4 regions of the Streptomyces sp. NPDC005808 genome follow, and region 4 is predicted to be linked to each of the others. Evidence: riboswitches for the same ligand, from Rfam matches in the RefSeq annotation. Region 4 holds a riboswitch; each other region holds the start of a gene.

Region 1 (7,182 bases), on a different contig from region 4:
AGCGGCCCGCCACGACGGAGGCTGCGCCCGCGGCGATGGCTACGGTGACGGCTGCGGCCGTCGCTTTGACAGTGCGCACGCGTCCAGTCTCCAGGGAGAGCCGGTTATCGGCCAGCGGGGGCGGGGCTTGGGATGACGCCTGCTCGGTGGAGTGCGGCCGCCGTTTCGGTGGGGTGGCTGCTTTCGGCCCGCCGGTGTGCCGGGACCTTCGACGTCGGCCGCGCGGCACCCGGGGCTCATCCGGACTGACGGACGGGCAGAGCCCTGGGCCACCGGGTGGCTCGGCACCTCCGAACTCGACACCTCCGAAAAGGGGCTCCCCGGCCGGAGGTCCGGGCCGGGGGATCCGAACCGGGGCGTCCGGGCCGGACTCCGCACCGGGGCGTCCGAACCGGGCTCCGCTGCGGCGGGCGGGGACTGCCACCCGGCGGGGCAGGGCCGAGCCCTGTTAGCCGGAGCGAGCAGGGACACGCGCAGGCCCCTACCCCGTTGCCCATCCACGCGCCGGCCCCCTACCCCCGTTGCCCGTACCCCTTCAGCCGCTCCCCCGCCGCCTCCACCTGCTCCTCTGTCAACAGTGTGGGGGAGAGTCCGGGTACGGAGGACGCGGTCAGCCAGACCCGGCACATCCACTCCAACTGGGCAGTGCGGTCGTAGGCCTGGCCGAGAGACGAGCCGTAGGCGATCGTGCCGTGGTTCTGGAGGAGGCAGGCCGTGCGGTGGGTGAGGGCCTGGCGCATGTTCTCGGCCAACTCTGGTGTGCCGTAGGTCGCATAAGGGGCAACACGGACCGGACCGCCGAGATCGCCCGCCATGTAATGGATCAGGGGGAGTTCGGGGACGAGTGTCGAGACGGCCGTCGCGTGCGGCGCGTGGGTGTGGACGACGGCGCGTGCGTCGGTGGTGCGGTAGACGGCGAGATGCATGGGCAGTTCGCTCGTCGGGAGGAGCGAACCGCGCATCTGTCGCCCGTCGAGGTCGACACCCACGGCGTCGCCGGGCGTCAGCCTGTCGTAGGGCACTCCCGTCGGTGTGACCAGGACGGTGTCCCCGACGCGTACCGAGACGTTGCCCGACGTACCGACCACCAGCCCCTCGGCCACCGTGCGGCGGGCCGTGACGACGAGTTCGTCCCACGCGCGTTCCTCCGTGCCGCGCGCGTCCGGAGCGTGCCACTCCCGCGCCACCTGCGCACCCTCCCGTCCGCCTCGATCACCCCGTGCGTCCCGCCGCTGCTCAGCCATGCCGCGATCCTGCCAGGCGCCGAAGTCAACGCGGCGGCGGCGAGGGCACTTTAGGGCGGAATCCATGCGTCCGTAAGATCACATACAGGCACACATCATCCCTCTGTGTGCAATTGGCCGGAGATCGACGATCTTTCGATGATCTTCCAGTAGCCTCTGGGGGTTTTGTCACGCACGCCACCATTCCGGGGGAAATATGGCCCGTGATAACAGGCTGTCCCGCCATCGCGCCCGCGTCGTCGCGGCCACCATCACAGCGCTCACCGTCGGAGGGACCGCTCTCGCCGAGATCCCGGCCGCCGCGGCCGGCCAGCCCAAGGGGCACGACGTCTCCTCGCACCAGAAGAACGTCAACTGGCAGAGCGCCAAGGCGAAAGGCGCACAGTTCGTCTACGTCAAGGCGACCGAGTCCGACACCTATCGCAATCCGTACTTCAGCCAGCAGTACAACGGGGCACGAGACATGGGCATCATCCACGGCGCCTACCACTTCGCCCTGCCGAACAAGTCGTCCGGCACCGCCCAGGCCGCGCACTTCGTGCGCAACGGCGGCGCCTGGCAGGCGGACGGCTGGACGCTGCCGCCCGCGCTCGACATCGAGTACAACCCGTACGGCAAGGACAAGTGCTACGGCCTGACCAGAGCCAGGATGGTGAGCTGGATCAAGGCATTCAGCGACGAGGTCAAGCGGCAGACCGGACGCCGTCCGGTGATCTACACGACCACACACTGGTGGAACACCTGCACCGGCAGCAGCCGCGCCTTCGGCGCGAACCACTCCCTGTGGCTCGCGCGCTACGACTCGGCGACCGCGGGCACCCTGCCGGCCGGCTGGTCCTTCTGGACCTTCTGGCAGTACGACAACAGCGGCAGCCTGCCGGGTGACCAGAATCTCTTCAACGGATCCACGACCCAGCTCAAGAAGCTCGCGAAGGGCTGACCGAACCCACGGAACCCGGCATTCCGCCTGTGTTCGAGACATCAGGCCGGATCCGCAGCCGTCCCTCCGGCGCATCCGGAGGGGCGGCTCACCATAGGGACACTCACACGCCTATCCACGTTCATCTTCCGTTCATTCAGGTTACCTACGGTCCTCCTGCCACTGATCTCAAAGAGAAGCCTGGGTAAATGGAACACATCACGCTCCTCCTCGGAATCGTGATCGTCACCGCTCTCGTGTTCGATTTCACGAACGGTTTCCACGACACCGCCAATGCGATGGCTACGACCATTTCGACCGGTGCGCTCAGACCCAAGACGGCGGTGGCCATGTCCGCCGTGCTGAATCTCGTCGGGGCGTTCCTCTCCGTGGAGGTCGCCAAAACGATCTCCGGCGGCATCATCAACGAAGAGGGCATCCGCACCGAAGTGATCTTCGCGGCGCTCGTCGGCGCCATTCTCTGGAATCTGCTGACCTGGCTTCTGGGGCTGCCCTCCAGCTCTTCCCACGCTCTCTTCGGCGGCCTCATCGGCGCCGCGGTCATGTCGGCCGGCTGGTCGTCGGTCAATGGCTCGACCGTCGTCACCAAGGTGCTGCTCCCCGCGATCGCCGCGCCCGTGGTGGCCGGGCTCGCCGCCATGCTGGCCACCCGGCTGACCTACCGGATCGGCAACCGCGCCGACGAGAAGGCGACCGCCAAGGGCTACCGCGCCGGCCAGATCGCCTCGGCAGGCCTGGTCTCGCTGGCCCACGGCACGAACGACGCGCAGAAGACGATGGGCATCATCACCCTCGCGCTGGTCACCGGCGGTGTGATCGCGCCCGACTCGAACCCGCCGACCTGGGTCATCGTCTCGGCCGGTATGGCCATCGCGCTCGGCACCTACCTGGGCGGCTGGCGCATCATCCGCACCATGGGCAGGGGCCTCACCGACCTCGCGCCGCCGCAGGGCTTCGCCGCCCAGACCAGTGCGGCCACGGTCATCCTGGCCTCCTCCCACCTGGGCTTCTCGCTCTCCACCACACAGTCCTGCTCCGGCGCCGTGATGGGCTCGGGCCTCGGCCGCAAGGGCGGTGTCGTCCGCTGGTCGACCGCGAGCCGCATGTTCATCGCCTGGGGCCTCACGCTCCCGGCGGCGGGCCTGGTCGGCGCGGGCGCCGAGTTCCTCACCCAGCAGGGCACCTGGGGCATCGTCCTGACGGGTGCGCTCCTGGTGGCCGGGTCCGCTGTCATCTGGAACCTGTCACGCCGTCGGCCGGTGACCATCGACAACGTCAACGAGATCGCCGCCGAGCCCTCGGGCGGGGGGGGGGGGGGGGGGGGGGCGCGCCCCCCCCCCCCCCCCCCCCCCCCCCCCCCCCGCGGGCGGCCCGCTCGCCGGCGGCCTGGCAAGCGATCTGAAGGCCACCATCCCGTCCCCGGACGCGGAGCCCACCGCTCCGGCCACGGTGTAAGGAACGAACAGCATGCACATCGACTGGGCAGCCCTCGGCTCCGTCTTCGGAGTCAGTCTCGTGACCACCGTGGCCCTCGTGGGCCTCTTCACCCTGGGCATCGTCGGCCTCTCCAGGCGCGAGTCGGCCTCAGCTCAGGGCGGCTCCGCCGCTCTCGCGGTCACCGGCGCGTACGCCTGCTTCGCCGCCTGCGCGGCGGCGGTGGCGTACGGGATCTATCTGATCGTGGCCTGAGGAGCATTTCAGGACCGCACTGATACCGCACAAGCGAGGCATCACCTCGGGTAGGGCGCGGGACGTGTCAACGTCCCGCGCCCTACCCGTATGTGGGCCTTCGCACACTCTCCCCCCGCAGGTCAACAGCAAGTTGACGGGTCTTCCAACGCCATGGTGGACTGCCGGAGCCAAGTACGACGGCACGAGAGGAAGCCGGTGCAAATCCGGCGCGGTCCCGCCACTGTCACCGGGGAATGAAGCCCCCGGAAGCCAGGAACTCTCACCGTCGGTCTCTTCGAACCAGGGCGTGGACACCCTGAGTGAGGACATATCGCCATGCGCGGCTGCCCAAGTGCCCTGCGAACGACAGTTGTGCCTGACCTGACGGTCGGCTGAACCGGTGCGTGCCGATCGCGTCTTCGCGTACGGCGCCGCCGCCGGCCTCCTCGGTGACCTGCTGCTCGGCGATCCCCGCCGCGGACATCCGGTCGCCGCGTTCGGGCGGGCCGCGGGAGCCGTGGAGCGGGTGCTGTGGCGGGACCACCGCGGGTGGGGCGCGCTGCACACGGCCGTGTGCGTGGGCGGTGCCACCGGGCTCGCGGCGCTCGCGAGTCATTGCGTACGTGGATCCCGTACCGCCTCCATCGCGCTGACCGCCGCCGCCACTTGGGCCGTCGTCGGGGGAACCTCCCTCGGCCGGGAGGCCCGGGCGATCGGGAGCGCGCTCGAAGCCGGTGATGTCGAAGTGGCCCGGGAGCGGCTGCCGCATCTGTGCGGGCGGGATCCGCAGGCGCTCGACGCGGACGGGATCGCGCGGGCCGTCGTCGAGTCCGTCGCCGAGAACACCTCCGATGCCGTGGTGGGCGCTCTTGTGTGGGGGGCTGTGGGCGGTGTGCCCGGTCTGGTCGGGTTCCGCGCCGTGAACACGCTCGACGCGATGGTCGGGCACAGGTCCCCCAGGTACCGGCGCTACGGCTGGGCGTCCGCGCGGCTCGACGATGTCGCGGGCTGGCCGGGGGCGCGGCTGACCGCCGCCCTCGCCACCGCTGCCGGGGACGATCCGCGGGGCGCCCTGCGGGCCTGGCGGGTGGACGCCTGCAAGCATCCGAGCCCGAACGCCGGGCCCGTGGAGGCCTCTTTCGCGGGGGCGCTCGGTGTACGGCTCGGCGGGACCCTCGCGTACGGCGGGAGAGTCGAGCACCGGCCCGTACTCAACGGCGGGGGGCGTGCCGTGGTGGTCGGTGACATCGAGCGGGCCGTACGGCTCTCTCGGCGCGTGAGCTGGCTCGCGCTCGGTGCGTGCGTCGCCGGGCGGCTCCTCACGAAGGGGCGTGCCTGGTGAGCGGCGGGCTGCTGGTCGCCGGGACCACCTCCGACGCGGGCAAGAGCGTCGTGACCGCCGGGATCTGCCGGTGGCTGGTGCGGCAGGGCGTCAAGGTCGCGCCGTTCAAGGCGCAGAACATGTCGCTGAACTCGTTCGTGACGCGGGAGGGCGCCGAGATCGGGCGGGCCCAGGCGATGCAGGCGCAGGCCGCCCGTGTGGAGCCGACCGCGCTCATGAACCCCGTGCTCCTCAAGCCGGGCAGCGACCGGAGCAGTCAGGTCGTGCTCATGGGGAAGCCCGTGGGCGAGATGAGCGCTCGCGGCTACCACGGTGGACGGCAGGAAGCACTCCTGGGGACCGTACTGGAGTGCCTCGCCGAGTTGCGGGGCACGTATGACGCGGTGATCTGCGAGGGGGCGGGGAGTCCCGCCGAGATCAATCTGCGGCGGACGGACATCGTGAACATGGGGATCGCGCGGAATGCGCGACTGCCCGTGCTTGTCGTGGGCGACATCGATCGTGGGGGTGTCTTCGCGTCCTTCTTCGGGACCGTCGCGCTGCTGTCGCGCGAGGACCAGGAACTCGTCGCCGGGTTTCTGGTGAACAAGTTCCGCGGGGATGTCTCCCTGTTGGAACCGGGGCTCGACATGCTCCACGGGCTCACCGGGCGGCCCAGTTACGGCGTGCTGCCCTTCCGGCACGGCCTCGGGATCGACGAGGAGGACGGAATGGCGGTCTCGCTGAGGGGCGCCGTCCGGGAGTCCGCGGTCGCCGCGCCCGTCGGCGAGGACATCCTGCGGGTCGCCGTCTGCGCCGTCCCCCTGATGTCCAACTTCACGGACGTGGACGCGCTGGCCGCCGAACCGGGTGTCGTCGTGCGCTTCGTGGACCGGGCCGAGGAACTGGCCGACGCGGACCTGGTCGTCGTACCCGGGACCCGGGGGACGGTGAAGGCACTGGAGTGGCTGCGGGAGCGCGGGCTCGCGGACGCGATCGCGCGACGGGCCGCCGAGGGGCGGCCGGTGCTCGGTATCTGCGGCGGTTTCCAGCTCCTCGGCGAGCACATCGAGGACGAGGTCGAGTCGCGGGCAGGTCATGTCGACGGGCTCGGGCTGCTTCCCGTGCGGGTGCGGTTCGCGCGGGAGAAGACGCTCACGCGGCCCGTCGGAGAGGCCCTCGGGGAACACGTCGAGGGGTACGAGATCCATCACGGCGTCGCCCAGGTCACCGGCGGGGACGCCTTCTTGGACGGCTGCCGGGTCGGCGAGGTCTGGGGTACGCACTGGCACGGCTCGCTGGAGTCGGACGGGTTCCGGCGCGCCTTCCTGCGCGAGGTGGCGGCCGCCGCGGGGCGTCGCTTCGTACCGGCCGCCGGCACGTCGTTCGCGGCACTGCGCGAGGAGCAGCTGGATCTGCTCGGCGATCTGATCGAGGAACACGCGGATACGGACGCGCTGTGGCGGCTCATCGAGTCGGGCGCGCCGTCAGGACTGCCTTTCATTCCACCGGGAGCGCCCGCATGAGCACAGTGTTGTTGTTGTCGACCGCCGACACGGATCTGCTGGCGGCCCGGGCCTCCGGCACCGCGTACCGGATCGGCAATCCCACCAGGGTGGATGTCGCCGCTGAACTCCCCGAGCTGGTCCGGGGCGCGGATGTCGCCGTCGTACGGCTGCTTGGCGGGAAGCGGGCCTGGGAGGACGGGCTCGCTTTCCTCAAGTCGTCCGGCATTCCGACCGTGCTGCTGGGCGGGGAGGCCGTCCCCGACGCCGAGTTGATGGCCGAGTCGTCCGTGCCGGCCGGTGTGGTCGCCGAGGCGCTGCGCTATCTCGTGGAGGGCGGCCCGGACAACCTGACCGAGCTGGCCCGCTTCCTCTCCGACACCGTGCTGCTCACCGGCGAGGGCTTCGAAGAGCCGCGGAAGACGGCCGAGTTCGGCGTCCACGGTGAGCGGGTGTTCGTCGAGGGCCGTCCGACGATCGGCGTGCTTTTCTACCGGGCGC
Region 2 (7,182 bases), on a different contig from region 4:
GCCGGGCTCGCGCTCATGGCTCATGCCGTCTCGTCTCGTCGGACACACCGATGTTCGTCTCGTCGGACACATCGACCAGTCTGACCCGATCACACCCACCCGTTACCGATGTCCGACAACTCGGACAGAAACACGACGGAACTCCATCACTTCCGGAGACCTTTCGACAAGATGCGATCAACTCCCCGTTGGTGGCGGTGGGAAGGCCGATATTCGGTGATTGTCGGGTGAGTGATGGACGGACGAGAGGGAGCTGGGGAACGGATGGCCGCCACAGGCGGAGGCGGTGGGGGCATCGAGAGGCGGCCCGGGGGCGCCGAGAGGCTGACGCGACGGCCGCCGGCCCAGCACATCGAGAGACCCGCGCGATTGTTGACGCCCCCGCCCGGCGTCGGAAAACGCCCTCGGCGACCAAGGCCGGCGCCGGTGCCGGTGCCGGTGCCGGTGCCGCTCAGGGCGGAGTGGCGGACCCGCCGTCAGCTGCTCACCCCGCTGGCCGCCTGTCTGCTGATCGCCCTGCCGGACCTGCTCGTCTCCCGGGTACCGCCGCTCACCACGCTGTTGCTGATCGGACCGCTGCTGGCGTGCGTCAGGCTCGGGGTGCGGCACACCGTGGTGGTCTGCTGCTGGTCGGCTGCGCTGGGCCTGGCGATGGGCATCGGCGACGGCGCGGTGCCGGGCTTCGAGTTCGGCCTGCGGTGGACCGGGCTGCTGCTCGGCTGCGCGCTCACCGTGTACGCGGCCCGGCAGCGCGAGCGCCTCGCCATGACACTGGCCGAGGCCCGCGAGGTGGCCCGGATCACCCAGGAGGCGATTCTGCGGCCCATCTCCCGCACTCTGGACGGCACTCAGGTCTGTACCCGCTACCACAGCGCCGCCCGCGAATCGACCGTCGGCGGCGATCTGTACGACGTCGCGGTGACGCCGTACGGGCTGCGTGTCCTCATCGGTGACGTACGCGGCCACGGCCTCGACGCCGTCCGGCTGACCGCCGACACGATCGCGGCCTTCCGTGAACTCGCCTACACCGCACCCACCTTGACCGTTCTGGCCGGTGCCCTCGACACGCGGCTCGCCCCGGAGCTGGCCCCCGAGGACTTCGTCACCGCCGTGTTCGCCGAGTTCGCGCCCGGCGAGGTGCGGATCGTCAACTGCGGCCATCCGCCGCCCCTGCGCGCCGGCCACCGGGTCGAGTTCCTCGAACCCGTCGTCCCCACACCGCCGTTGGGGCTGCGCCCGGAACCGCGCCAGTACCGCGTACGCCTCCAGCCCGGCGACCGCCTGCTGCTCTACACCGACGGCCTGACCGAGGCCCGCGACACGGAAGGCAACCCTTTCCCCCTTCTCGGCGAAGCGGCACTGGCCCTGCGCGACCCCCTCCCCGACGAGGCCCTCAACACCCTCTACACCCGCCTGACCGCCCACACCGGCACCGCCCCCACCGACGACCTGGCTCTGGTCCTGTTGCAGCCCACCGCAGCGACGATCCCGGCATGCGCGCTCTGAGGTTCAAGGTGAGCGCCAAGGCGCGCTCTGAGGTTCAAGGGTGAGCGTCAAGGCGCGCTCTGAGGCTCAAGGATGAGCGTCAAGGACGAGCGGATCCCGAAGAGGGCGGCAGCAGCGTACGGACCAGTTCCTCGGCCTCGCCCAGGATCTGGACCTCGGTCTCACTCATCGTCGGATTGACCGCCCGTCGCTGCCTCGCCTCCCGGAGGCCGGCCTCGGTCACGCCGGGTGGGCCGTCGCCGAGCATCGCGGCCAGCGTCTCGCGGGCCACCTGAGCGTGCGCTCCGCCGGCGACGGCGGCCTGGGCGAGGATCACGGCGGACATACCCCAGTCGAGTCCGGGCAGGCCCTCCTCGGCGTTGGCCCAGTCGATGACCTTGGGGCCTTCGGAGGTGAGCATCACGTTGTCGGGGTGCAGGTCCAGGTGCAGGACGCGGATGGCGGGGTCGGCGGAGAGTCTGGCGGGCACGGCGTGCAGGGCGCGGAGCAGCCGGGCGAGCGTGACACCGGCCTCCTGGGGGCCGAACTCCCCCGCGACGAACGCCTCCAGCATGGTCGGCCCGGACAGCCGCTCCATCACCAGGTCGCTGCGGGTCGCCAACCGCACGGCCGGCGCCGGAAAGCCGTGGCCTCGTACGTGTGCCATCACCGAGGCTTCGGCGGTGGCGTCTCCCCGTCCCCCGCGGATCCGGCGCAGTACCCACGCCTCGTCCAACTCGTAGACGTCCGCCGAACGCCCCGAGCCGAGCAGTCTCCCCGTTGTCCTCATGGGCCGAACCTACCGGGGGCTCACAGGCGGCCCTCAGCGGCCGGCCAATGGGCCGGTAGAGTGAACCAGTCGTCATCACGCCCGTACGGGGGGAAGCCGGTGCAAATCCGGCGCTGACCCGCAACCGTGAGCCACTTGAACAGCCTGAACTGCTTGAACTGCTTGAACTGCTTGAACAGGTGGTGAGCCGGATTGCCCCGTCCGGAGCGTGACCGGCTCGCGCCATCGGCGGTCCGCCGGTGGCCGGCACCGTCGAGGCATACGGGGCCGGAGCCGCCCGGATACCAGTGTGCCCGGTGCTGCCCGGCTCCCCCACAGGGGAGAGTCATGATCGTTCGCCGCAGCGCAGCCGTTCACGCAGCGGTACAAGGAGCGGTTCACGGAGCGGTTCAGGCAGCGGTACACGCAGCGGTTCACGTCACGAGGCCGGCCGCGCTGTTGGCCGCGATCGCCGTGGCCGGTACCGCCTTCGCGCCGACCGCCGCCGCCGCCGCTGCCGCTACCGCCGCCGCTTCAGACGCTTCCCCCTCTCCTTCCCCCGCACTTCCCTCGGGTCTGTACGGCTCCGCCGACCCCACCTACGACGGCGTCTGGCGCCAGTCGCTCGCGCTGCTCGCCCAGCACACGGTGGGCGTGACGCCCGCGGCCAAGGCCGTCGACTGGCTGGCGGGGCAGCAGTGCGCGGACGGGTCCTTCGCTCCGTACCGCGCCGACGCCACCGCGAAGTGCGACGCCAAGACGATGGTCGACACCAACAGCACCGCGGCCGCCGTGCAGGCCCTCGCGGCCCTCGGCCGGCACGACTCCGCGGCGGGCAAGGCCGTCGCATGGCTGAAGTCCGTACAGAACAAGGACGGCGGGTGGGGATACGTGGCAGGCGGGGCGAGCGACGCGAACTCCACGTCCGTGGTGGCCGGGGCGCTGGCCGCGACGGGCGAGAAGCCCGCGGACGTGACCTCCCAGGGTGGGAAGTCTCCGTACGACGCCCTTGCGGAGCTGGCGATCCCCTGCGACGCGGACGGCGGCGGCGCCTTCGCCTACCAGCCGGACAAGAAGGGGAAGCTCGTGGCGAACGCGGACGCCACCGCGGCGGCCGTGACCGGAGCGCTCGGCAGGGGCTTCGCCGGCGCCGAGGTGCAGCCGACGAGCGACGGCGTCTCCTGCGAGGCCGCCGACGACGCCGACGGCGCCGACCCCGAGCGTGCCGCGCAGAACGGCGCCGCATACCTCGTGGAGTCCCTCGCCAAGGACAAGTACCTCAAGTCGGCGCTGCCCGGAGCCGAGGACCAGCCCGACTACGGCAACACCGCGGACGCGGCCGTGGCGCTGGCCACCGCCGGCCACCGCGACGACGCGGCGGACACGGTGCGCTGGTTGGAGGCGCACGCCGCACAGTGGGCCGGGCAGAGCGGACCGGCCGCGTACGCGCAGCTGATCCTCGCCGCGCACGCGAACGCGTTCGACCCGCGCGACTTCGGCGGCCGGGACCTCGTCAAGGAGCTGGGCGCGACGGGCCCGCCGGCGCAGGCGGCGGCGTCCGACTCCGGTGCCGCCAAGCCGCAGTCGCAGTCGCAGTCGCAGTCGCAGTCGCAGTCGCAGTCGCAGTCGCAGTCGCAGGATGGTGACGACGGCGGCCTCGGCGTCTGGTGGATCGTCGGCGTCGGTCTCGTCGCCGGTATCGGTATCGGCTTCCTGATCAGCGGCCGCAACAAGAGGCAGAGGCTGTGAGCCGACGTCGTACGACTCCCCTGGTCCTGGCCGGGCTCCTGCTCGTCCTGGGGCTCGGTTCGGCGGGGCAGGCCCACGCGGTCGGCTACCGCTACTGGTCCTTCTGGGACCTGACCGGCGGCCAGTGGACGTACGCGACACAGGGCCCGTCGACCGCCCGCCCGTCCGACGGCGACGTCCAGGGTTTCCGCTTCGCGGTGAGCGAGGACTCCCAGCACGCGACGAAGCCCCGCGGCGCCACCGGCTTCGCGTCCATCTGCGCCAGGACACCCGCCCAGCAGGGCAAGAAGCGCGTGGCCCTCGTCATCGACTTCGGTACGTCCACGGACGCGCCGTCCGGCGAGACCCCACCGTCCCCGCGCACGGCCTGCGCCCGCGTCCCCTCCGACGCGACCTCCGCCGAAGCCCTGGCCTCGGTCGCCGAACCCCTCCGCTACGACACCAACGCCCTCCTCTGCGCCATAGCGGCCTACCCCCGGACGGGCTGCGGCGAGCCGGTCTCCACCGCCTCCCGCCCCCAGCCCGATGCAATCGGCTCCGGCCCGTCAGTAGGCCTGCTCGCCGGAGCAGCAGCCGTCGCCGCCCTGGCCGGCGCGGCGATCTGGCAAGCACGACGCCGCAGGAGCTGACGTGAGGAGGGGTGAGACTGCTGTGGGCGATCGTCCCGCGCGGCGGAACCGGCGGGCGCGGCCACCAGCACCGGGTGCCGGCCCACGCGAGGCCCGCTCCAGGCGCCGTACCCCCACGCCGGAGGCCACCCGCACCAACGCCACCCACCCCGCCGCCTGGTGGATCTGGGCCCTGGGCCTGGGAACAGCCGCCTCCCGCACCACGAACCCGCTCCTCCTCACCCTCCTCGTCGGCGTAGCCGGATACGTCGTGGCGGCACGGCGGAGCGATGCCCCCTGGGCCCGCTCGTACGGCGCGTTCCTCAAGCTCGGCATCGCCGTCCTCGGCATCCGCCTCGCGTTCGCCGTCGTCCTCGGCTCCCCCATCCCCGGCACGCATGTCGTCGTCACGCTCCCCGAACTCCCCCTCCCTCACTGGGCCCAGGGCATCCGCATCGGCGGCCGGGTCACCGCCGAGGGCCTGGTCTTCGCGCTGTACGACGGCCTGAAACTGGCCACGCTCCTCATCTGTGTAGGCGCGGCGAACGCCCTGGCGAACCCGGCACGTCTGCTGAAGTCGCTGCCGGGCGCCCTGTACGAGGCGGGCGTGGCCGTCGTCGTCGCGCTGACCTTCGCGCCGAACCTGATCGCGGACGCCCAGCGGCTGCGCGCCGCCCGCCGCCTGCGGGGCCGCGCGGACCGGGGCCTGCGCGGTCTGCTGCACGTCGGACTCCCTGTCCTGGAGGGCGCGTTGGAGCGCTCGGTCGCGCTGGCCGCGGCGATGGACGCGCGCGGGTACGGCCGTACCGCCGAGGTACCGCCCGCCGTCCGCCGCACCACGGCCGCACTCACGCTGGGCGGCCTGCTCGGCGTCTGCGCGGGAACGTACGGACTGCTGACCGCGGAAGGCGGCACCTACGGTCTGCCCGTGCTGCTCGCCGGGCTGGCCGCGGCGCTCGGCGGCCTGCGGCTGGGCGGCCGACGTTCGCTGCGGACGCGGTACCGGCCGGACGCGTGGGGTGTACGGGCGTGGCTGGTCGCGGGTTCCGGCGCCGCCGTCGCCGCCTCGCTGGTCGTCTCCGCCTCGCAGGACCCGCAGGCGCTGCGCCCGGGCGTCGTACCCCTGGTGGCCCCCGCTCTCCCGCTCTGGCCGGCGGCGGCGATCCTGCTGGGCCTCCTGCCCGCCTTCATCACCCCTGCCCCTACCCCCATCCCCACCCCGATTCCGACCCCGATTCCGACCCCGACGCGCAGGGAGCAGTCCTCATGATCCGCTTCGAGGATGTCTCCGTGACGTACGACGGGGCGGCCGAACCCACCGTCCAGGGCGTGGACTTCGAGGTCCCCGAGGGTGAACTCGTCCTGCTGGTCGGCCCTTCCGGGGTCGGCAAGTCGACGATCCTGGGTGCCGTCAGCGGGCTCGTCCCGCACTTCACAGGCGGCACCCTGCGCGGCCGGGTCACGGTCGCGGGCCGGGACACCCGCACGCACAAGCCCCGCGAACTCGCCGACGTGGTGGGCACGGTGGGCCAGGACCCGCTGTCCCACTTCGTCACGGACACGGTCGAGGACGAACTCGCGTACGGCATGGAGTCGTTGGGTCTTCCCCCGGACGTGATGCGCCGTCGCGTGGAGGAGACCCTCGACCTCCTGGGCCTCGCCGACCTCCGTGACCGTCCGATCGCGACGCTCTCCGGCGGCCAGCAGCAGCGCGTCGCCATCGGCTCGGTACTGACCCCGCACCCGAAGGTCCTGGTCCTCGACGAGCCCACGTCGGCCCTGGACCCCGCCGCCGCGGAGGAGGTCCTCGCCGTGCTGCAACGCCTCGTGCACGACCTCGGCACCACGGTTCTCCTGGCCGAGCACCGCCTCGAACGCGTCATCCAGTACGCCGACCAGGTCGTCCTCCTCCGCTCCCCGGGAGCCGCTCCGCTGCTCGGCCCGCCGTCCGAGGTGATGGCGGTCTCGCCGGTGTATCCACCGGTCGTCGGCCTGGGCCGGCTGGCCGGCTGGACCCCGCTGCCCCTGACGGTGCGCGACGCACGCCGAAGGGCGGGCGAACTGCGCGAACGGCTCACAGCACCGCCGCCCCCATCACCCCTACAGGCGTCCACTCCCATCGCCTCGCCACCGCGCCCCACCCGCTTCCTCCGCAAGCACACCTCGCCGACCCCAACGCCCCAGCAGCCGGCCGCAGTCGAGGCCCTCACCGTCCGGCGCGGTCGCGTCGAGGCGCTCCGCCGGGTCGATCTCAGCGCCGCCCCCGGCGAGACGATCGCACTGATGGGACGCAACGGCGCCGGGAAGTCCACGCTGCTCGCGGCGCTGGTCGGGCTGGTCGAACCGGCGGCCGGATCCGTGCGGGTCGGCGGAGCGGTCCCGCATCGCACCGCCCCGCGTGACCTCGTACGCCGCGTGGGCCTCGTACCGCAGGAACCACGGGATCTGCTGTACGCCGACACGGTGGCCGCCGAGTGTGCGGCGGCCGACTCGGACGCGGGCGCCGAGCCCGGTGGCTGCCGGGCGCTGGTGTCCGAGCTGCTGCCGGGCATCGGCGACGGCACCCACCCG
Region 3 (7,182 bases), on a different contig from region 4:
GGTACCACTTCGCGATCATGTTCGAGGCACTGTTCATCCTGACCGCCCTCGACGCGGGCACGCGTGTGGGCCGGTTCATGCTCCAGGACATGCTGGGCAACGTCTACCGGCCCTTCAGGAACGTAAGCTGGAAGCCCGGCCTCGTCATCACCAGCGGCATCGTGTGCGCCCTGTGGGGCTACTTCCTCTGGGTCGGCGTCCACGAGCCGCTGGGCGGCATCAACCAGCTGTTCCCGATCTTCGGCATCTCCAACCAGCTGCTCGCCGCGGTGGCCCTGGCCGTCTGCACGACACTCCTGGTGAAGTCCGGACGCCTCAAGTGGGCCTGGGTGACCGGGGTTCCGCTGATCTGGGACGCGGTCGTCACCCTCACCGCGAGCTGGCAGAAGGTCTTCTCCAGCGACCCGCGCGTGGGCTTCTTCAAGCAGCGTTCGGTGTACCAGGACGGCATCGACGCGGGCAAGGTCCTGCCACCCGCGAAGAACATGGACGACATGCACACGGTCGTCACCAACTCCACGGTGGACGGCGTCCTCGCGGCGGCCCTGGCCGTCCTGGTCATCGTCGTGATCGCGGACGCGGCCCGGGTCTGCATCCGTCACATACGCCGCCCCGCGCTCTCCACCCTGACCGAGGCACCGTACGTGAAGTCGAAGATCATCGCCCCGGCCGGGCTGATCCCGACCAAACAGGAGAAGGCGGAGGAGCTGGATGCGGTCGGTGCTGCACAAGGCGATTAGCGGAGTCCGTTGGTACGTACGGGAATTGACGGACGAATCAGCATACGACCGCCATATCGAGCACATCCGAGAAGGTCACCCCTCCGCGGCCGTCCCCACCCGGCGCGAGTTCGAGCGGATGCGAACGGCCCGCCGGGACAAGGACCCCCGGCAGGGGTTCCGCTGCTGCTGAGGACCCATATACAGCTATCCGGACGTCATTCGCAGACTGACATATGGACAGGGGTTCCGTTTACCTGACCTCGTCGCCTAGATTGCCTGCGCGTTACACCAGGTGATCAGTGAGGGGACGGAGCCGCCATATGTCAGATGCGCCTGAAGTGAAGCCACCAGTGGTGACACCGGTCCGGGTGGTGATCGCCCTCTGCCTGCTCGCGCCGTTCGTCGCGATGCTGTGGGTCGGCTCGTACGCCACGACCGACCCGACCTTCATCGGAATCCCGTTCTTCTACTGGTACCAAATGCTCTGGGTGTTCATCTCGGCCGCCCTCACGATGACCGCGTACAAGCTGTGGCAGCGCGACCAGCGCGCCCGCAAGGGGGGTGCCGGATCATGAACGACGGCGTGAACGGCGTCGCACTCGCCGTCTTCATCTTCTTCTTCCTGGCCGTCACGGTCATGGGCTTCCTGGCCGCACGCTGGCGCAGGGCGGCCGACGGGCAGAGCCTCGACGAATGGGGCCTGGGCGGCCGGTCGTTCGGCACCTGGGTCACCTGGTTCCTGCTGGGCGGCGACCTCTACACGGCGTACACCTTCGTGGCCGTACCGGCCGCGATCTACGCGGCGGGCGCGGCCGGCTTCTTCGCAGTGCCGTACACGATCCTCGTCTACCCGCTGATCTTCACGTTCCTGCCCCGCCTCTGGTCGGTCTCGCACAAGCACGGCTACGTGACGACCTCGGACTTCGTACGAGGCCGCTTCGGCTCGAAGGGCCTGTCCCTCGCCGTAGCAATCACGGGCATTCTCGCCACGATGCCGTACATCGCACTCCAACTGGTCGGCATCCAGGCGGTCCTGGACGTCATGGGCGTAGGAGGCGGCGAGAACACCAACTGGTTCGTCAAGGACCTGCCCCTTCTGATCGCCTTCGGCGTACTGGCCGCGTACACCTACTCCTCGGGCCTCCGCGCCCCCGCCATGATCGCGTTCGTGAAGGACACCCTGATCTACATCGTGATCGCGGTGGCCATCATCTACATCCCGATCAAGCTGGGCGGTTTCGACGAGATCTTCAAGGCGGCGAACGACAAGTACACCGCAGCGGGCGCGGGCGGGACCGTCCCGGCCGAAGCGGGCCAGTGGACGTACGCCACCCTCGCCCTCGGCTCGGCACTGGCCCTGTTCATGTACCCGCACTCGATCACGGCGACGCTCTCCTCCCGCAGCCGCGAGGTGATCCGCCGCAACACCACGATCCTCCCCTTGTACTCCCTCATGCTGGGCCTGCTGGCCCTGCTCGGTTTCATGGCGATCGCGGCCGGAGTGCAGGTGGACAATGCCCAACTCGCCATCCCCCAGCTCTTCGAGAACATGTTCCCGGACTGGTTCGCGGGCGTGGCCTTCGCGGCGATCGGCATCGGCGCCCTGGTCCCCGCCGCCATCATGTCGATCGCGGCGGCGAACCTCTTCACCCGCAACATCTACAAGGACTTCATCAAGCCGGACGCCACTCCCGCCCAGGAGACCAAGGTCTCCAAGCTGGTCTCCCTCCTCGTGAAGGTCGGCGCCCTCGCCTTCGTCCTCACCATGGACAAGACGGTCGCCATCAACTTCCAGCTGCTGGGCGGCATCTGGATCCTGCAGACCTTCCCGGCCCTGGTCGGCGGCCTCTTCACCCGCTGGTTCCACCGCTGGGCCCTTCTGGCGGGCTGGGCCGTCGGCATGCTCTACGGCACCCTCGCGGCGTACGGCGTGGCCTCGCCCACCCAGAAGCACTTCGGCGGCAGCTCCAAGGAGATCCCCGGCATCGGCGAGATCGGCTACATCGGCCTGACGGCGTTCGTCCTGAACGTCCTGGTGACCGTGGTCCTCACCTTCGCCCTCCGCGCCTTCAACGCCCCCGACGGCATCGACGAGACGAGCCCCGAGGACTACACGGCAGACGCCGGCGACAAGGGCGTACAGGTGGAACTCCCGCCGGCCACGGCGGGATCAACGCACTGACCACCGGGTGGGGGCTGGGGGGATTCTTTTCGCCCCCTCCGCCCCTACCCGTCCCTTGTTCCTGGGGGCTACGCCCCCAGACCCCCGCATCGCGCCGAACGCGCTCGTCCTCAAACGCCGGACGGGCTAGTTGGTGCCCACCGGCAGAAGGGGACGTGCCGGAACGTCCGCCCGCAGCGGCTGGCGCGTCAACGCCGCTCCCCTCTTGGGCAACCGATTCCGCGCCTGACCGAGGACGGATGCTCCGGTACGGCCCCGACCCACGACGGCCCGAAGCCGACACGACACACAACATGTGGGGGTACCACAGCGCCCCGGCACAAGATGTATGCTCATGCTCGCTGTCGCCGCAGGGGAATCCGGTGCGAATCCGGAACTGTCCCGCAACGGTGTACTTATGCGCGTTCGTTCGCGTGCGAGTCCAGTCCGAGGACCTGCCGACAGTGCGCCCCGGCCGGCCGGCCCGGGTGACATGACGTCCGGGCCTCGCGGAATGGGCCGGTGGACGCGGCGCATCGCTGCCCAAGAGCGTGCGCTCGTGTGCCCCGCCACCCTCCCCAAGGCCCCGTGCCCAGCGAGGGAGAGCCCCACGTGACCATCGCGCCAGTCGACCCGGCCTCAGCGATTACGCAGCAGGCCCCGGTGGAGACGGACGGCCCCGGTGCCGCACTGCTGCGGACCCTGACGGACCTCACCGCCGACCTCCCCGACGCCGACCCCGGCCGAGTCGCCGCCGCCGCACTGCGCGGCCGGTCCGCACGAGGGGCCTCCGAAATCACCGCGGAGCTGCGCGAGCTGGCCACCGAGGCCGCGGCGGGCCTGATCTCCGAGGACCCCGTCTACTCGAAGCTGGCCGCCCGGCTGCTGACGATCAGCATCGCGGCGGAAGCCGCCTCGCAGGGCGTGCGGACCTTCTCAGACTCGGTCACCGTCGGCCACCGCGAGGGCCTCGTCGCGGACCGCACCGCGGACTTCGTACGCCTGCACACCGCGCGCCTGAACGCACTCATCGACACCGAAGCCGACGACCGCTTCGGCTACTTCGGCCTGCGCACGCTGCACAGCCGCTACCTCCTCCGCCACCCCATCACCCGCAGGGTCATCGAGACGCCCCAGCACTTCATGCTCCGCGTGGCGTCCGGTCTGGCGGAAGACGACACAACGCGCGCCCTCACCGAAGTCGAGGCGCTCTACCGGCTCATGAGCCGCCTCGACTACCTCCCCTCCTCCCCCACCCTCTTCAACTCCGGTACGCGCCACCCCCAGATGTCGTCCTGCTACCTCCTCGACTCCCCGCTGGACGAGCTGGACTCCATCTACGACCGCTACCACCAGGTCGCGCGCCTCTCGAAGCACGCGGGCGGCATCGGCCTGTCGTACTCCCGTATCCGCGCCCGCGGTTCACTGATCCGCGGCACGAACGGGCACTCCAACGGCATCGTCCCGTTCCTGAAGACCCTCGACGCCTCGGTCGCCGCGGTGAACCAGGGCGGCCGGCGCAAGGGCGCGGCCGCGGTCTACCTGGAGACCTGGCACTCCGACATCGAGGAGTTCCTGGAGCTGCGCGACAACACCGGTGAGGAAGCCCGCCGTACGCACAACCTGAACCTCGCGCACTGGATCCCGGACGAGTTCATGCGCCGCGTGAACGAGGACGCCCTCTGGTCGCTCTTCTCCCCGTCCGACGTGCCCGAACTGGTCGACCTGTGGGGCGACGAGTTCGACGCGGCGTACCGCGAGGCGGAAGCCCAGGGCCTCGCAAGGAAAACGATTCCCGCCCGCGACCTCTACGGCCGCATGATGCGCACCCTCGCGCAGACCGGCAACGGCTGGATGACCTTCAAGGACGCCGCCAACCGCACCGCCAACCAGACGGCGGAGCCGGGCCACACCGTCCACTCCTCGAACCTGTGCACCGAGATCCTTGAGGTCACGGACGACGGGGAGACGGCGGTCTGCAACCTGGGCTCGGTGAACCTCGGCGCGTTCGTCGACACGACGGCCGGCGACATCGACTGGGAGCGTCTCGACGAGACCGTCCGCACCGCGGTCACCTTCCTCGACCGGGTCGTCGACATCAACTTCTACCCGACCGAGCAGGCGGGCCGCTCCAACGCCAGGTGGCGCCCGGTCGGCCTCGGCGCGATGGGCCTCCAGGACGTCTTCTTCAAGCTGCGCGTCCCCTTCGACTCGCCGGAGGCCAAGGCACTCTCCACCCGTATCGCCGAGCGCGTCATGCTCGCCGCGTACGAGGCGTCCGCGGACCTCGCCGAGCGCAACGGGCCGCTCCCCGCCTGGGAGAAGACCCGCACCGCCCGCGGCGTCCTGCACCCCGACCACTACGACACCGAGCTGAACTGGCCGGAGCGCTGGAGTGCCCTGCGGGAACGCATCGCCACGACGGGCATGCGCAACTCGCTGCTCCTCGCCATCGCGCCCACCGCCACCATCGCCTCGATCGCGGGCGTCTACGAGTGCATCGAGCCGCAGGTGTCGAACCTGTTCAAGCGCGAGACGCTGTCCGGCGAGTTCCTCCAGGTGAACTCCTACCTGGTCGCCGAGTTGAAGAAGCTCGGCGTGTGGGACGCGCAGACGAGGGAGGCGCTGCGCGAGTCCAATGGCTCGGTGCAGGGCTTCACCTGGGTCCCGCAGGACGTCCGCGACCTGTACCGCACGGCGTGGGAGATCCCGCAGCGCGGCCTGATCGACATGGCCGCCGCCCGCACCCCGTTCCTCGACCAGGCGCAGTCCCTGAACCTCTTCCTGGAGACACCGACCATCGGCAAGCTCTCCTCGATGTACGCGTACGCCTGGAAGTCGGGCCTGAAGACGACGTACTACCTGCGCTCCCGCCCGGCGACCCGCATCGCCCGCGCGGCACAGGCCCAGGCACAGCCCGAAAAGACCATCCCCGTGCAGGCGACCCCCGACGAGGACGCCGTCGCCTGCTCCCTCGAAAACCCCGATTCCTGCGAGGCCTGCCAGTGAGCACCACCCAGAAGAACCTTCTCGACCCGGGCTTCGAACTCACCCTCCGCCCCATGCGCTATCCCGACTTCTACGAGCGCTACCGGGACGCCATCAAGAACACCTGGAGTGTCGAGGAGGTCGACCTCCACTCGGACGTCGCCGATCTCGCGAAGCTGTCGGAGGGCGAGCAGCACATGATCGGCCGGCTGGTCGCGTTCTTCGCGACAGGCGACTCGATCGTGGCGAACAACCTGGTGCTGACCCTCTACAAGCACATCAACTCCCCCGAGGCGCGGCTGTACTTGAGCCGCCAGCTCTTCGAGGAGGCGGTGCACGTCCAGTTCTACCTGACGCTCCTTGACACCTACCTGCCCGATCCGGACGACCGTGCGGCTGCCTTCGACGCGGTGGAGAACATCCCCTCCATCCGCGAGAAGGCCGAGTTCTGCTTCAAGTGGATCAACGAGGTCGAGAAGCTGGACCGCCTGGAGACCCAGGCCGACCGCCGCCGCTTCCTGCTCAACCTCATCTGCTTCGCCGCGTGCATCGAGGGGCTCTTCTTCTACGGTGCCTTCGCGTATGTCTACTGGTTCCGCAGCCGGGGTCTGCTGCACGGCCTGGCGACCGGCACCAACTGGGTGTTCCGCGACGAGACGATGCACATGTCCTTCGCGTTCGAGGTCGTCGACACCGTCCGCAAGGAGGAGCCGGAGCTCTTCGACGACCAGCTCCAGCAGCAGGTGACCGACATGCTGCGGGAGGCCGTCGAGGCCGAGCTGCAGTTCGGGCGCGATCTGTGCGGTGAGGGTCTGCCGGGCATGAACACCGACTCGATGCGCCAGTACCTGGAGTGCGTGGCCGACCAGCGCCTGCAGCGCCTGGGCTTCGCTCCGGTGTACGGCTCGGAGAACCCGTTCTCGTTCATGGAGCTCCAGGGCGTCCAGGAGCTGACCAACTTCTTCGAGCGCCGTGCGTCCGCGTACCAGGTGGCGGTGGAAGGCACCGTCGATCTGGACGAGGACTTCTAGGAACTGCCGCTGTCACAGTGACCGCCCCGGGCCGTGAGGCCGGGGCGGTCACTTTTTTCGTCGCCGCTCATGCCGCTCATGCCGCTTACTCGTCTTACTCGTCGCCGCTCACGCCGCGCGCGCGACATCGTTCGTGGTGAGACCGCGCAGGCCCCGGTCGGCCGAGGCCTGGCCGGACCGGCGCGCTGCCGCCGCCCGCAGCTGCCGGTCGATACGCCGCTCGCGGGTGTGTCCGACCAGTGCGGGAAGGGCCAGGATCAGGAGGATTCCGAGGACGGTG
Region 4 (7,182 bases):
CCCTGGTACTTGCCACGCTCCCGAAGCGGGATGACATCCGCGATCAAGGCCATGGCGGTGACCATCAGACCCCCCGCACCGACGCCCTGGACCGCGCGCCAGAGGATGAGCATCGTCATGTTCGGCGAGAGGCCGCACAGGAAGGAACCGGTGATGAAGATGATCGCCGAGGCCTGGAAGACCACCTTGCGGCCGAACAGGTCACCGAACTTGCCGACCAGGACTGTGGCGACGGTCTCCGCCAGCAGGTACGCCGTCACCACCCACGACATGTGCGCCGCGCCGCCGAGATCCGACACGATCGTCGGCAGGGCGGTGCCCACGATCGTCTGGTCCAGGGCCGCGAGAAGCATGCCCAGCATGATCGTCACGAAGACGACATTGCGGCGCCGCTTGTCCAGCACCGGCGGTGCGGGCGTCTCCGCGGCGGGCGGCACGGTTTCCTCGGTGGTCGTCACATTCGTCACTTTCACACCGGAGTGATCCAGGTGCATGCGGGACGACCCGCCCGGCGTACAGGCCCCGCAGCTGCCGAACGTGCTACCCCTTCGGGTGCCTGCGCAGCAGGTAAGTGTCCATGATCCATCCCTTGCGCTCGCGGGCCTCGGCGCGCAGCCGCTCGATACGGGGGCCCGCCTCGGCTATGGGGCCCGAGGCGAGGATTTCGTCGGGAGTGCCTATGTAGGCGCCCCAGTAGATGTCGATGTCCTCGTCGGCGTACTGCCGGAAGGCCTGGTGGGCGTCGAGCATGACGACCACGTCGTCGACGCCGTCCGGGAAGCCCTCCGCGAGGCGGCGGCCGGTGGTGATCTGAACGGGCCGGGCGACCCGGTTGAGGCCCGTCCGGTGCCGGGCGACGAGCGCGGACACACTGCTGATGCCGGGCACCACGTCGTACGTGAACGACACCCCGCCCCGCTCCAGGATCTCCTCCAGGATCCCGAGCGTGCTGTCGTACAACGACGGGTCGCCCCACACCAGGAAGGCGCCGCTCTCCTCCTCGCCCAGCTCCTCGGAGATCAGGCGCTGGTAGATCTCGGCCCGGGCGCTGCGCCAGTCTCCGACCGCCGGCGAGTACGCCGAGCCCCCGGCGGTCCGGTCGCGGTCCGGGTCGCGCGCCTCGACCAGCCGGTACGTCCCCTCGGGTATGTGCGCGTCGAGAATGTCGCGGCGCAGCTGGACGAGGTCGGCCTTCACCTCGCCCTTGTCCAGGATGAAGAACACGTCGGTGTCCCTCAGCGCCTTGACCGCCTGAAGCGTGAGCTGGTCGGGGTCACCCGCCCCGATCCCGATGACATGAATCTTTCGCACACCCAGAGTCTGCCGCACACCACCGACAGTGGATCCACCGCACCGGGGGAGGGAGGGCGCTCGGCTTCGTCACGGCCGGCGTCCGCGCAGCCGCGGCGCCCAGGCCGTCGCGCTGATCGCCGTACCGTCCCGCTCCACGGCTCCCGCCAACTCCCTTGCCCAGGAGCCCAGCTCCGCGAGCACCATCCCGTAAGGACGTGCCCGGCCGGTCCCCGCAGCCCACTCCTCCACCGCCCCGGCACCGCGCCGCAGCAGCCGGGCACCGCCCGTCGTATTGCCCCTCGCCGCGTGCGTGAGCCCCACCGCGAGCTGGGCCAGTCCCCGCCACAGCGCACGCTCCTCCTCGGGCCCGGCCTTCCAGGCGTCCTCGAACACCTCGTGCGCGTGGAACGGTTTACCCCCGTCCAGCAGCGCCTGCGCCTCGGCGACGGTCTCCTCGGGGCTGCGTACGAGACCCTCGGGCTGCCGCTCCACCCCGTCCGCGCCGTACGGCAGTGGCCGCCCCAGACCGTCACGCGGCCGGGCATTGCGCGCCCGCCCGTGCGGGTCCCGGTCCCGCCCGCCGTCCTGCCGAACCTCAGATGCCCCGCTCATACCCCGATTGTCGCGCGCTCGCGCCATTAACGGAGCAGCCCTTGGGTGGGGTAAAGTTCTGTTCGCACGATCACGCGGTTCACCGCTGGTCGGACGCATCGGGACGTGGCGCAGCTTGGTAGCGCACTTGACTGGGGGTCAAGGGGTCGCAGGTTCAAATCCTGTCGTCCCGACGGTGCGAAGGGTCTTCGCAGGCGAGAGCCTGCGGGGGCCCTTTTCGTGTGCCGTTTCCGGTCGTCGGGGTGGGCATGGGCCCCACCGGTTGGTCCGGAGACGGACACGGCCTGACCGTCGGGCCGCAGAACTGCCGCCTCCGTTGCCCGCGGCGGCGATGGCCGAGAGGCCGTCGGCCGCGCCTTGGAGCCCCCGTCGCCGGAAGCGTCCGCTTCGAACGCCGCCTGTTCCGGGCGGTGTTCGCGATCGCTGGTCAAGGTGGGCATGGGCGCCTTCTCGACACGCCGCGGCCCGAGTCGTGTCACCGGTGACCCACGCGTCGCACCGGCCGCGTCACCAGGCACGAGAGGAAGATCACGCCAGGTGACGCGGTCTTGGCCATGCACGCGACACACGGTACCGTCGGTCCGTTATCGACGACGGCGAGACGGAAGCCGGTGAGAATCCGGCACGGTCGCGCCACTGTAAATGGGACGCCCCTTGGGGCGCACCCGGAGTCAGACCCGTGGCCGTCGTCATGTGCACCACCGAGATGGGACGCGAACTCCCAGAGGAGGTCCTGCCATGGCGCAGCATGTCGCCCAGCCGACAACCACCCCCGTCATCCCGGCCAAGCTGCCGCTCAAGGACATCGCCCCCTGGGCGGTCTTCTTCGGCATCCTGATGCTGGTCCTGTTGTACTTCGTCGGCGCTGAGCAGGGCGCCACCTCCGTCGTCTCCGGCGAGGAAGTCCACGAGTGGGTGCACGACGCCCGCCACCTCCTCGGCTTCCCCTGCCACTGACGAAGGACGCCGCGCGCCTGATGAACTCCGCAACAGTAAGAAACCTTCTCGTGCGGGGCATGCTCGCCGGCCTCGGCGCCGGTGTGCTCGCCCTGATCGTCGCCTACTTCCTCGGTGAGCCGAGCGTCGACAGCGCGATCAGCTTCGAGGAAGCCCATGCCTCGGGCCACGACCACGGCCACGAGGTGGAACTCGTTTCCCGCAGCCTCCAGTCCACTGCCGGCCTCGCCACCGGTGTGCTGATCTACGGGGTGGCCTTCGGCGGCATCGCCGCCCTCGCCTTCTGCTTCGCGCTCGGCCGCGTGGGCCGGTTCAGTGCGCGGGCGACGGCGCTGCTCCTGTCGGGGGCCGCGCTGCTCGCGGTGTACGTCGTGCCGTTCCTCAAGTACCCGGCCAACCCGCCCGCCGTCGGCAACGGCGACACCATCGGCAAGCGGACCACCCTCTACCTGCTGATGATGGTGCTCAGCGTGCTCCTCGTCGTCGCCGCCACCATCCTGGGCAAGTGGCTCGCCCCGAAGGCGGGCACCTGGTACGCCACCGTCTCGGCGGTGGCCGCCTTCGCCGTGGCGATCGGACTGGCGTACGCGTTCCTGCCCGTCGTCCAAGAGGTGCCGGCCGACTTCCCGGCCACCGTGCTGTGGCGCTTCCGCGTCTCGGCGCTTGCCATCCAGATCACCCTGTGGGGCGGCTTCGGCCTGGTGTTCGGCGAACTGGCCGAGCGGTTGCTCCATCCCAAACCTGCGCAGGCCGCAGCGGGACGGCCGGTAGCCGCCGCCAACTGACCTGACCCGTCACACGAGCCAGGGCCCACGGAATCCTCCGTGGGCCCTCTCGCGTTTTCGGCTGTCGACCAACTCCGCTGCGGGATCCGCGGACAGATCCTCATCGCAGGGGGTTGGTTCAGGAGCCTTTGCCGCCGAAGGCCCCGAGAATACGTTCGGCCGCGAGTGTGGCCGTCAACTCGCCCTCCCTGACCTGCTGTTCGAGGGCAGGTGTGAGGGCTCGTACGGCCGGATCGGCGTGCAGACGGCCCAGGAGTTCGTCGCGGACCATCGTCCAGGTCCAGTCGACCTGCTGGTCACGGCGTTTGGCGGCGAGCCGGCCGGTCGAGTCGAGGAGTGTGCGGTGCTGTTCGAGGCGGTCCCAGACCGTGTCCAGACCGGCAGACTCGCGGGCGCTGCAGCTCAGCACGGGAGGCGCCCAGGCCCCGTCCTTGCCGTGCATGAGCCGGAGCGCGCCCGCCAACTCCCGTGCGGCAGCCTGCGCGTCGCGTTCGTGCGGTCCGTCCGCCTTGTTGACGGCGATCACGTCGGCGAGTTCCAGGACGCCCTTCTTGATGCCCTGGAGCTGGTCGCCGGTGCGGGCGAGGGTCAGCAGGAGGAAGGAGTCGACCATGTTCGCGACGGCCGTCTCGGACTGGCCGACGCCGACCGTCTCCACCAGCACCACGTCGTAGCCCGCGGCTTCCATCACCACGATCGACTCGCGTGTCGCTTTGGCGACCCCACCGAGTGTGCCGGCGGTGGGGGAGGGCCGGATGAAGGCCGCGGGGTCGACGGCCAGGCGTTCCATCCTCGTCTTGTCGCCCAGGATCGAACCGCCCGTACGGCTGGAGGACGGGTCCACCGCCAGCACCGCCACCCGGTGACCGAGCGCGGTCAGCATCGTGCCGAAGGCGTCGATGAACGTCGACTTGCCCACGCCCGGTACTCCACTGACGCCGATCCGCCGGGCCCGGCCGCTGTGCGGGAGCAGCTCGGTCAGCAACTCCTGGGCCAGGGCCCGGTGCCCGGGCCGGGTGGACTCGACGAGGGTGACGGCGCGCGCGACGAGCGCGCGCTTCCCGTCGAGTACGCCCTTGACGTAGGTGTCGAGTTCGATCACAGGTCGTGCCCGAGGTCGGCAGAGAGCCGCTGGACGAGGTCGTACGCCGCGTCGGGGATCACCGTCCCGGGCGGGAACACGGCGGCCGCTCCCATCTCCAGCAGGGTCGGCACGTCCTGAGGAGGGATCACCCCGCCCACGACGATCATGATGTCCTCGCGGCCCTCCGCCGCCAGCTCCTCCCGCAGCGCCGGTACGAGGGTGAGATGGCCGGCGGCCAGTGAGGACACCCCGACGATGTGCACGTCCGCCTCGACGGCCTGGCGGGCCACCTCGCCCGGGGTCTGGAACAGCGGGCCGACGTCCACGTCGAAGCCGAGGTCGGCGAAGGCGGTGGCGATCACCTTCTGCCCGCGGTCGTGACCGTCCTGGCCCATCTTGGCGACCAGGATGCGCGGGCGGCGGCCCTCGGCCTCCCCGAAAGCGTCCACGAGCGTGCGTGTGCGGTCCACGGACGGGGACTCGCCGGCTTCGTTGCGGTACACACCGGAGATCGTACGGATCTGGCCCGCGTGCCGCCCGTACACCTTCTCCAGGGCGTCGGAGATCTCCCCGACGGTGGCCTTGGCACGGGCCGCGTTCACCGCCAGCTCCAGCAGGTTCCCCTCGCCGCCGGCCGCCCGGGTCAACGCGTCCAACGAGTCCTGGCAGACCCGCTCGTCGCGCTCCGCCCGCAGCCGCCGCAACTTCTCGATCTGCTGAGTCCGTACGGAGGAGTTGTCGACCTTGAGGACATCGATCTTCTCGTCCGTCTCCACCCGGTACTTGTTGACGCCGATGACCGGCTGGCGCCCCGAGTCGATCCGGGCCTGGGTGCGGGCCGCGGCCTCCTCGATGCGCAGCTTGGGGATGCCCGCGTCGATGGCCTTGGCCATGCCGCCGGCCGCCTCGACCTCCTCGATGTGCTGCCAGGCCCGGCGCGCGAGGTCGTACGTCAGCTTCTCCACGTACGCGCTGCCGCCCCAGGGGTCGATCACCCGGGTCGTGCCCGACTCCTGCTGGATCAGCAGCTGCGTGTTGCGGGCGATGCGCGCCGAGAAGTCGGTGGGCAGGGCGAGTGCCTCGTCCAGCGCGTTGGTGTGCAGCGACTGGGTGTGGCCCTGGGTGGCCGCCATCGCCTCCACGCACGTACGCGTGACGTTGTTGAACACGTCCTGCGCCGTCAGCGACCAGCCGGAGGTCTGCGAATGGGTGCGCAAGGACAGGGACTTGGGGTTCTGCGGGTCGAACTGCCTGACCAGCTTCGCCCACAGCAGGCGCGCCGCCCGCATCTTGGCGATCTCCATGAAGAAGTTCATGCCGATCGCCCAGAAGAAGGACAGCCGAGGCGCGAACGCGTCCACATCCAGGCCGACTTCGCGCCCCGCCCGGATGTACTCCACACCGTCCGCGAGCGTGTACGCCAGCTCCAGGTCGGCCGTCGCGCCCGCCTCCTGGATGTGATAGCCGGAGATCGAGATGGAGTTGTAGCGCGGCATCCGCTGCGAGGTGAAGGCGAAGATGTCGGAGATGATCCGCATCGACGGCTTCGGCGGATAGATGTACGTGTTGCGGACCATGAACTCTTTGAGGATGTCGTTCTGGATGGTCCCGGCCAACTTCTCGGGCGGTACGCCCTGTTCCTCGGCCGCCACGATGTAGAGGGCGAGTACGGGGAGCACGGCGCCGTTCATCGTCATCGATACGGTCATCCTGTCCAGCGGGATGCCGTCGAAGAGCTGGCGCATGTCGTAGATGGAGTCGATGGCGACGCCCGCCATGCCGACGTCGCCCGTCACGCGCGGGTGGTCGCTGTCGTAGCCGCGGTGAGTGGGCAGGTCGAAGGCGACCGACAGACCCTTCTGACCCGCCGCCAGGTTGCGCCGGTAGAAGGCGTTGGACTCCTCGGCCGTGGAGAATCCCGCGTACTGGCGGATCGTCCAGGGCTGGTTGACGTACATCGTCGGGTACGGCCCGCGCAGGAACGGGGCCATGCCCGGATACGTGTCCAGGAAGTCCAGGCCCTCCAGGTCACGGCCGGTGTACAGCGGCTTGACCGCGATGCCTTCCGGCGTCTCCCAGAACGCCTCGTCGCCACCGAGCGCCTTGCGCCACTCGTCCGTGCCGCCGTCGGCGGTGGGCGTCCCCAGTTCGATTCCGGAGAAGTCGGGGATTCCCATCAGGACACTCCCATGCGGTCGAGGGTGGCGGAGAGCACGGCGACGGCGTCGCAGCCCGTGAAGACGTACGCGTCGACATCTGTGTACTGCCCGGGACGGCCGGCCAGGAACACATGCCGGGCGCCCGCGGCCCTGAGCGCCTGGGCCGTGCTCCCGGCCTTCTCCTCGTAGAGCGCGTCGCTGGAGCACAGACAGACCTCGGTGGCGCCGCTGTCCTCGAACGCGCCCTCCGAGACCGCCTCGATTCCGCCGGCCTGGAACAGGTTGGCGGCGA

What was found. Region 4 has a riboswitch for cobalamin ahead of ACFYPC_RS06700 (CbtB-domain containing protein). Riboswitches for the same ligand answer to the same signal wherever they lie in the genome.
Region 1: it holds a riboswitch for cobalamin, as region 4 does, so the genes downstream of both, ACFYPC_RS17315 (cobalamin biosynthesis protein) here and ACFYPC_RS06700 (CbtB-domain containing protein) in region 4, are expected to answer to the same signal.
Region 2: it holds a riboswitch for cobalamin, as region 4 does, so the genes downstream of both, ACFYPC_RS09300 (prenyltransferase/squalene oxidase repeat-containing protein) here and ACFYPC_RS06700 (CbtB-domain containing protein) in region 4, are expected to answer to the same signal.
Region 3: it holds a riboswitch for cobalamin, as region 4 does, so the genes downstream of both, ACFYPC_RS02540 (ribonucleoside-diphosphate reductase subunit alpha) here and ACFYPC_RS06700 (CbtB-domain containing protein) in region 4, are expected to answer to the same signal.

Annotation. Positions count from the first base shown of each region.
Region 1 covers NZ_JBIAIK010000007.1:60,083-67,264, forward strand. The annotation lists gene ACFYPC_RS17290 (alpha/beta hydrolase family protein) at 1-79, opposite strand, end outside; gene ACFYPC_RS17295 (class II aldolase/adducin family protein) at 513-1,244, opposite strand; gene ACFYPC_RS17300 (lysozyme) at 1,441-2,184, shown strand; partial or broken gene ACFYPC_RS17305 (anion permease) at 2,373-3,527, shown strand; gene ACFYPC_RS17310 (hypothetical protein) at 3,652-3,873, shown strand; cobalamin riboswitch at 4,013-4,156, shown strand; gene ACFYPC_RS17315 (cobalamin biosynthesis protein) at 4,256-5,197, shown strand; gene ACFYPC_RS17320 (cobyric acid synthase) at 5,194-6,702, shown strand; gene cobN (cobaltochelatase subunit CobN) at 6,699-7,182, shown strand, end outside.
Region 2 covers NZ_JBIAIK010000003.1:475,045-482,226, reverse strand. The annotation lists gene ACFYPC_RS09315 (ATP-binding protein) at 1-17, opposite strand, end outside; gene ACFYPC_RS09310 (PP2C family protein-serine/threonine phosphatase) at 427-1,506, shown strand; gene ACFYPC_RS09305 (phosphotransferase) at 1,586-2,275, opposite strand; cobalamin riboswitch at 2,337-2,492, shown strand; gene ACFYPC_RS09300 (prenyltransferase/squalene oxidase repeat-containing protein) at 2,714-4,003, shown strand; gene ACFYPC_RS09295 (SCO2322 family protein) at 4,000-4,632, shown strand; gene ACFYPC_RS09290 (CbiQ family ECF transporter T component) at 4,655-5,881, shown strand; gene ACFYPC_RS09285 (ABC transporter ATP-binding protein) at 5,878-7,182, shown strand, end outside.
Region 3 covers NZ_JBIAIK010000001.1:562,498-569,679, reverse strand. The annotation lists gene ACFYPC_RS02560 (carbon starvation CstA family protein) at 1-740, shown strand, start outside; gene ACFYPC_RS02555 (YbdD/YjiX family protein) at 712-912, shown strand; gene ACFYPC_RS02550 (DUF3311 domain-containing protein) at 1,043-1,297, shown strand; gene mctP (monocarboxylate uptake permease MctP) at 1,294-2,904, shown strand; cobalamin riboswitch at 3,203-3,361, shown strand; gene ACFYPC_RS02540 (ribonucleoside-diphosphate reductase subunit alpha) at 3,496-5,892, shown strand; gene ACFYPC_RS02535 (ribonucleotide-diphosphate reductase subunit beta) at 5,946-6,902, shown strand; gene ACFYPC_RS02530 (hypothetical protein) at 7,011-7,182, opposite strand, start outside.
Region 4 covers NZ_JBIAIK010000002.1:700,438-707,619, forward strand. The annotation lists gene ACFYPC_RS06680 (MDR family MFS transporter) at 1-458, opposite strand, end outside; gene cobF (precorrin-6A synthase (deacetylating)) at 541-1,311, opposite strand; gene ACFYPC_RS06690 (DUF309 domain-containing protein) at 1,381-1,905, opposite strand; tRNA gene ACFYPC_RS06695 (tRNA-Pro) at 2,005-2,078, shown strand; cobalamin riboswitch at 2,466-2,608, shown strand; gene ACFYPC_RS06700 (CbtB-domain containing protein) at 2,644-2,862, shown strand; gene ACFYPC_RS06705 (CbtA family protein) at 2,883-3,647, shown strand; gene meaB (methylmalonyl Co-A mutase-associated GTPase MeaB) at 3,766-4,749, opposite strand; gene scpA (methylmalonyl-CoA mutase) at 4,746-6,908, opposite strand; gene ACFYPC_RS06720 (methylmalonyl-CoA mutase family protein) at 6,908-7,182, opposite strand, start outside.